DNA from 2 places in the Aeribacillus sp. FSL K6-1121 genome. Region 2 is predicted to be linked to the other one. Evidence: predicted binding sites of a transcription regulator. Region 2 holds the regulator's gene; the other holds the start of a gene.
The links. Region 2 encodes LexA, which represses DNA repair genes until DNA is damaged. Its sites were predicted from a motif close to CGAACATATGTTCG; they were not measured.
Positions count from the first base shown of each region.

Region 1: the regulator LexA is predicted to act here: its motif matches at 1,822-1,835, upstream of recA (recombinase RecA).

Region 1 is NZ_JBBOPS010000001.1:987,574-991,002, forward strand. Features, by position in the region: gene pgsA (CDP-diacylglycerol--glycerol-3-phosphate 3-phosphatidyltransferase) at 1-496, shown strand, start outside; gene NSQ61_RS05105 (competence/damage-inducible protein A) at 521-1,774, shown strand; gene recA (recombinase RecA) at 1,911-2,951, shown strand; gene rny (ribonuclease Y) at 3,200-3,429, shown strand, end outside.
Region 2 is NZ_JBBOPS010000001.1:1,129,929-1,133,357, reverse strand. Features, by position in the region: gene NSQ61_RS05685 (DUF896 domain-containing protein) at 1-47, opposite strand, end outside; gene NSQ61_RS05680 (YneB family resolvase-like protein) at 123-773, opposite strand; gene yneA (cell division suppressor protein YneA) at 792-1,106, opposite strand; gene lexA (transcriptional repressor LexA) at 1,266-1,889, shown strand; gene gdhA (NADP-specific glutamate dehydrogenase) at 2,219-3,429, shown strand, end outside.

The sequences.
Region 1 (3,429 bases), 140 kb from region 2:
GGGAAATTGGTCGGTCGGTGAAGAAGTCATCCCTGTTAAACATGTCATTGGCGCCCTCATTTTTATTTTAGCTTCGACGACCGATTGGATTGATGGATATTATGCACGCAAGCTTGGACTTGTGACAAATTTAGGAAAGTTTTTAGATCCTCTTGCCGATAAATTGCTCGTTTCTTCAGCTCTCATCATATTGGTGGAAATAGGTGCTGCTCCGTCTTGGATTGTCATTCTGATCATCAGCCGTGAATTTGCCGTAACCGGATTGCGTTTAGTTCTGGCCGGTGAAGGAGAAGTCGTAGCAGCTAACATGCTCGGCAAAATAAAAACATGGACGCAGATCGTGGCTATTTCCGCTTTGCTTTTACATAATATACCTTTTGAATGGATTTCGTTTCCATTTGCAGACATTGCTTTGTGGGTTGCGCTCTTTTTTACCATTTTATCTGGATGGGACTATTTCATGAAAAATAAACACGCGTTTGTCAATTCGAAATAACCATGTGGAGGATATTGTATGAATGTGAATGCTGAAATTATTGCTGTCGGTTCAGAACTGTTGCTTGGACAGATCGCCAACACAAACGCCCAATTTATATCAAAAAAGCTTGCTGAAATAGGTGTTAATGTTTTTTATCATACGGTCGTTGGAGACAATGCTGAGAGGCTCAAGCATACGATCGAAACGGCAAAAAAACGGTCGAATTGCATCATTTTTACCGGCGGGCTCGGCCCGACAAAAGATGATTTGACGAAAGAAACGATTGCACGTATTTTGAATAAACGCCTCGTGATCGACGAGGCGGCGATGAAAAACATTGAGGATTTTTTTAAACGGACGAAACGGACAATGTCGGAAAACAATCGGAAACAAGCATTAGTTTTGGAAGGTTCTACTGTTTTGCCAAATCATTACGGAATGGCGCCAGGAATGGCGTTAGAGGCGAACGGAATTACATATTTGCTAATGCCGGGCGTTCCGAAAGAAATGAAGCCGATGTTTATCAACTACGGTGTGCCGTTTTTGCAATATCATTACGGGTTAAAAGAAAAAATCATCTCGCGTGTGCTTCGTTTCTTTGGCATCGGCGAATCTCAGCTTGAAACAGATATAGAGGATCTGATTGATCAGCAAACAAATCCGACCATCGCGCCGCTGGCAAAAGACGGCGAAGTAACATTGCGCCTGACAGCAAAACATGAAGATGAGTCGACTGCGCTGAAGCTGATTGACGAAACAGAAAAAAAGATTTTAAGCCGTGTTGGCCGATATTTTTATGGACACGGTGAAACTTCGATCCAAGAGCAGCTTATGAAGCTTCTAAAAGAAAAGCAATATACTATTTCGGCTGCAGAAAGTTTGACGGGCGGTCTTTTTTCCGAACAGCTGACCCATTTTCCAGGCGCTTCGAATATTGTGCTTGGAGGAATTGTCTGCTATACAAACGAAGTGAAGCAGCATGTTCTTGGCGTGTCGGAAGAAACGTTGAAAACAAAAGGAGCCGTTAGCTCTGAATGTGCGAAAGAAATGGCGGAAAATATAAAAAAATTGACCGGCAGCAATATCGGCATCAGCTTTACGGGAGTGGCAGGACCTGATCCTTCTGAAGGAAAAGAAGTTGGAACTGTCTATATCGGCATTCAATTCGACGATCGGCCGACAGCAGTCTTTGAGCTTCATCTTTCCGGTACTCGGGAAGGGATCAGGCACAGAACGGCAAATTATGGCTGCTACTATGTAATGAATGTAATAAAGGAAATGGAAAACCGGTTATGAGCGTCTTCATCCGGTTTTTTAATTTTTATATAATGAAAATTAAAAAACGAATAAATGTTCCCTTTTTTCTTGGCAAACAGGAAAAAACACGGTATATTTATTTTGAAGCTATCAATTTTTTAAGGAGGAAATTGTATTGAATCATGATCGTCAAGCTGCCTTGGAAATGGCGTTAAAACAGATTGAAAAACAATTCGGAAAAGGTTCGATAATGAAGCTTGGAGAACAAGCTGAGCGAAAAGTTTCAACAGTTCCAAGCGGATCGCTGGCATTGGATGCAGCTCTTGGCGTCGGCGGATATCCTCGAGGTCGGATTATTGAAATATATGGACCGGAAAGCTCCGGTAAAACGACAGTGGCCCTTCATGCCATTGCTGAAGTTCAAGCTCTAGGCGGGCAAGCAGCGTTCATCGATGCGGAACATGCGCTCGACCCTGTCTATGCGCAAAATTTAGGTGTTAATATTGATGAACTGCTTTTGTCGCAGCCCGATACCGGCGAGCAGGCTCTTGAGATTGCAGAAGCTCTCGTTCGCAGCGGTGCAGTCGACATCATTGTCATTGACTCGGTCGCAGCACTCGTCCCAAAAGCGGAAATTGAAGGCGAAATGGGCGATGCGCATGTCGGATTGCAGGCTCGTCTTATGTCGCAAGCGCTTCGGAAGCTTTCAGGAGCCATCAGCAAGTCGAAAACCATTGCGATTTTTATTAATCAAATAAGGGAAAAAGTGGGCGTCATGTTCGGAAATCCCGAGACAACTCCAGGGGGACGCGCGCTGAAATTTTACTCATCTGTCCGCCTTGAAGTGCGCAGAGCTGAACAGCTGAAACAAGGAAATGATATGGTAGGAAACAAAACGAAAATTAAAGTTGTCAAGAACAAAGTAGCGCCTCCTTTTAGAACGGCAGAAGTTGATATCATGTACGGGGAAGGGATTTCAAAAGAAGGAGAAATCATCGACCTGGGAACGGAATTGGATATTATACAAAAAAGCGGTTCGTGGTATTCTTACCAAGAGGAGCGTTTAGGACAGGGAAGAGAAAATGCAAAGCAATTTTTGCGCGAAAATCCGGATATTCGCGATGCCATTCAGCAAGAAATTCGCAAGGCATATGGCCTTGAAACGAATGAACCTGTGCAAGAGGGGCAGGAAACGTTCGAGCTTTTGGATGAATAATGTACGCACATCTTAGCGTAAGGCTGGCGGAGTAGCCGGTCTTATTTTTTTGGTCAAAAAAAGCCCCATCCTTTGTTCGACAAGATGAAAACTTGACAAGGGTTATTCCCACATTTAAAATGGATATGTATATTTTTTCATTTTTGCAATATATTTAACATATTTTTTTGGAAAATGTTATCGGGAGAGTAAATGTGTAATGCCGACACTTTCTTTGTGACAAGTTCATAGCAAGAGGAGGTGAAAGAATGGAACTCATTGAAATCATCTCCATTTTGCTTGGCCTAATCGTCGGTGCAGTTGTTGGTTATTTTGTTCGAAAATCCATTGCTGAAGCGAAAATAGCGGGTGCAAAAAACGCCGCGGAACAAATTCTTGAAGATGCTAAGCGTGAAGCTGAAGCAACGAAAAAAGAAGCGCTTCTGGAAGCAAAGGATGAAATTCATAAGCTTCGTTTGGAAGTAGAAAAAGAAATTCG
Region 2 (3,429 bases):
TTTTTAGATAGTTCATTAATACGGTTAAGTTTTTCTTTTGAAATCATAAGCTGAACCCCTTGTATATTTTTGCCGCGCTCTTTTATCATACTAAATGCAACCACTAATGACAACAATTATTGCTATGATTCTCCTTTTTCTGACAAAAATTGTTGATATCTGCGATGGACAGTAGCTTTTGAAACGTCATAGCCGAATCCTCTTAACGTTGCCGCTATTTCTGAAAATGTCAGGCCGTTTTTCCGCAATCGGTCAATCTCCTCGATCGGAACTTCTTTTCGCTCTCTTTTATAGGAAGAATTTCTATTCTTTAAATTTTTTTCAGGCCTGTACCCATTTTGTATAGCTCTCAACATTCCCCGCTTTATTTTCAAATTATGAATTTTTCGTTGATATTCTTCGACAATTCCTATGATTTCAAGCACCATCGTGTCTGATTCAGACAGTTCCATCTCCCCGCGATGGGCAGCGGTGAAAATTTTCACACCTTGTTTCAAAATGGAATGGACAATGGCGATTTTGGCATTCCCTCTGCCAATTCTTGTTTCATCCTGTATTAATACCGCTTCAATATCTTTCTCCTCAATCAATTCCAGCAGTTGAAAAACCCCTTCACGATCAACATCATACCCGCTCGCTTTTTCTTCTATCACTTCAACAACTTCCATACCGTTTTCAGCTGCGAGCTTTAACAGCTCGTCCTTCTGTCTTTTCAAAGATGTTTCCTGCTCATCTTTTTCAGTGCTGACTCTTGCATAAACGACTGCTCTCATGTTAAATGCTCCTTGCGGTTATTCTTTGTTTGCCAAATATTCAGCATTGTAGTATTTATTTTTTTCAATCGGAATGACGATTGTTTCCCCCGGTTTTACAACAAGGCTTTGGAGATTGTTTCGCTCCTGAACCCATTTAACAAACTCTGAATGAGACATATTGTCATATTCTTTATATTCATCAGCGATTTTCCACAAACTGTCCCCTTCCTTCACTTGAACCTCCAAATAATGATCGAGCTCTTCCCTTTCTCCAGTATACGAAATCGCCAAAACTGCCGCCATGATGACAAGGAAAAAAGAAACGATGTAAGACCATGATAATTTATCCATATAGAACCGCCCCCTGAAACAGAATATTTGTTCGGTTTTTTGTTTTTAAGTATAAAAGGGAACACATGTTTCTGTCAAGCAAATATTCGAACTTACGTTTGCTTTTTTGGAAAAATCATGCTATAATCGACACAAATTGATATGACTGAGGTGCTTGACATGTCAACAAAATTATCTAAGAGACAACAAGATATTTTGAACTTCATTAAGGAGGAAGTAAAAAAGAAAGGATACCCTCCCTCTGTAAGAGAAATCGGCGAAGCGGTCGGTCTTGCCTCCAGTTCAACTGTTCACGGGCATTTAGCAAAGCTTGAGAGCAAAGGACTGATTAGAAGAGACCCCACAAAGCCGAGAGCCATTGAAATTTTGGACGATGATGGCAGCCACCTTCTAACAAACAATGTGATCAACGTGCCGGTCATAGGAAAAGTGACGGCTGGTATTCCGATCACTGCCGTTGAAAACATCGAAGAATATTTTCCGCTTCCGAATCATATTGCATCAGGTGATGATCAACTTTTCATGCTTGAAGTAGTCGGAGAAAGCATGATCGAAGCAGGCATTCTGGACGGAGATTTAGTTATTGTCAGACAGCAGCAAACAGCCAATAACGGCGACATCGTTGTCGCGCTCACAGACGACAATGAAGCGACCGTAAAAAGGTTTTTCAAAGAAAAAGACTTTATACGGCTTCAGCCGGAAAACCCAACAATGGAACCGATTATTTTAAAAAATGTGACAATACTCGGAAAAGTGATCGGGCTATACCGTTCCATACACTGAATATTCGATGTCTCAAAACAGGTGAGGCATCCTTTTTCTTTTTATAAAATTTTCAAAATTCCCTCTCTTAGCGATGTTAAATTTTTAAAAATGTTTTCTAATCAATATGTATGCAGACAAGCTAGATTCAATGAAACAAATTTCAGGCGCCTTCTCCGTGCCTGCATGCAAAGCTATTATGCAACAATTCTCAACAGTCATTGTTTTTTGATTTATTTTGTTGTAGAATTTTTTATTGTAGATTTCGCTTCCTTAGCCAGTGCCGGGATGATTTACTGAATTGTTTGAATTCTTCTAACTGCTTAAATTTTAGGTATAGGAGAGGTGCTATGAATCAATTACTTATGAAACAAAGTGAACTGGAAAATGCAAAGCAATATGTCAATGAAGTATTTCAATCCGTGCAAGAAAAAAATCCGAATGAGCCTGAGTTTCTTCAAGCTGTAAAAGAAATATTTGACTCGCTTGTGCCTGTATTTGCTCAACATCCTACATATATAAAGCACGGAATACTTGAAAGAATTGTTGAGCCGGAAAGATTGATCATTTTTCGCGTTCCATGGGTGGATGACGAAGGAAAAGTGCGTGTAAACCGCGGATTTAGAGTGCAATATAATAGTGCAATTGGGCCATATAAAGGAGGCTTGCGCTTTCACCCGACCGTCAACGCCAGCATTATTAAATTTTTAGGATTTGAACAAATCTTCAAAAATTCATTGACTGGGCAGCCGATCGGCGGAGGAAAAGGCGGATCTGATTTTGATCCGAAAGGTAAATCAGATGGGGAAATTATGAGATTTACACAAAGCTTTATGACAGAGCTTTACAAACATATTGGACCAGATATTGACGTTCCTGCCGGTGATATTGGAGTTGGCGCAAGAGAGATCGGATACTTGTTTGGCCAATATAAAAGAATACGCGGCGGATTTGAAGCTGGGGTGTTAACCGGAAAAGGCATTGGGTACGGCGGAAGCTTAGCGAGAACCGAAGCGACAGGTTATGGAACTGTTTATTTTGTTGAAGAAATGCTTAATGACCATGGATTAAGCTTCAAAGGAAGCACAGTTGTTGTCTCTGGTTCTGGGAACGTTGCCATATATGCGATTGAAAAAGCAACACAATTAGGTGCAAAAGTTGTCGCATGCAGCGACTCTGATGGCTACATTTTTGATAAAAATGGAATTAATCTTGAAACGGTTAGAAGGTTAAAAGAAGTTGAAAGAAAAAGAATTAAAGAATATGTAAATGAACATCCTCATGCAGAATATTATGAAGGCTGTTCCGGAATTTGGTCCATTCCATGCGATATTGCCCTCCCATGCGCTACTCAAAATGAAATCGATAAAAAAGCAGCTGAACTCCTTGTTTCCAACGGACTCAAAGCTGTTGGAGAAGGCGCCAACATGCCGTCTACATTAGAAGCGATCGACGTGTTTTTATCAAACAATATTCTTTTTGGACCTGCAAAAGCTGCTAACGCAGGCGGAGTTGCTGTTTCAGCATTAGAAATGGCTCAAAACAGCGCAAGATTGTCTTG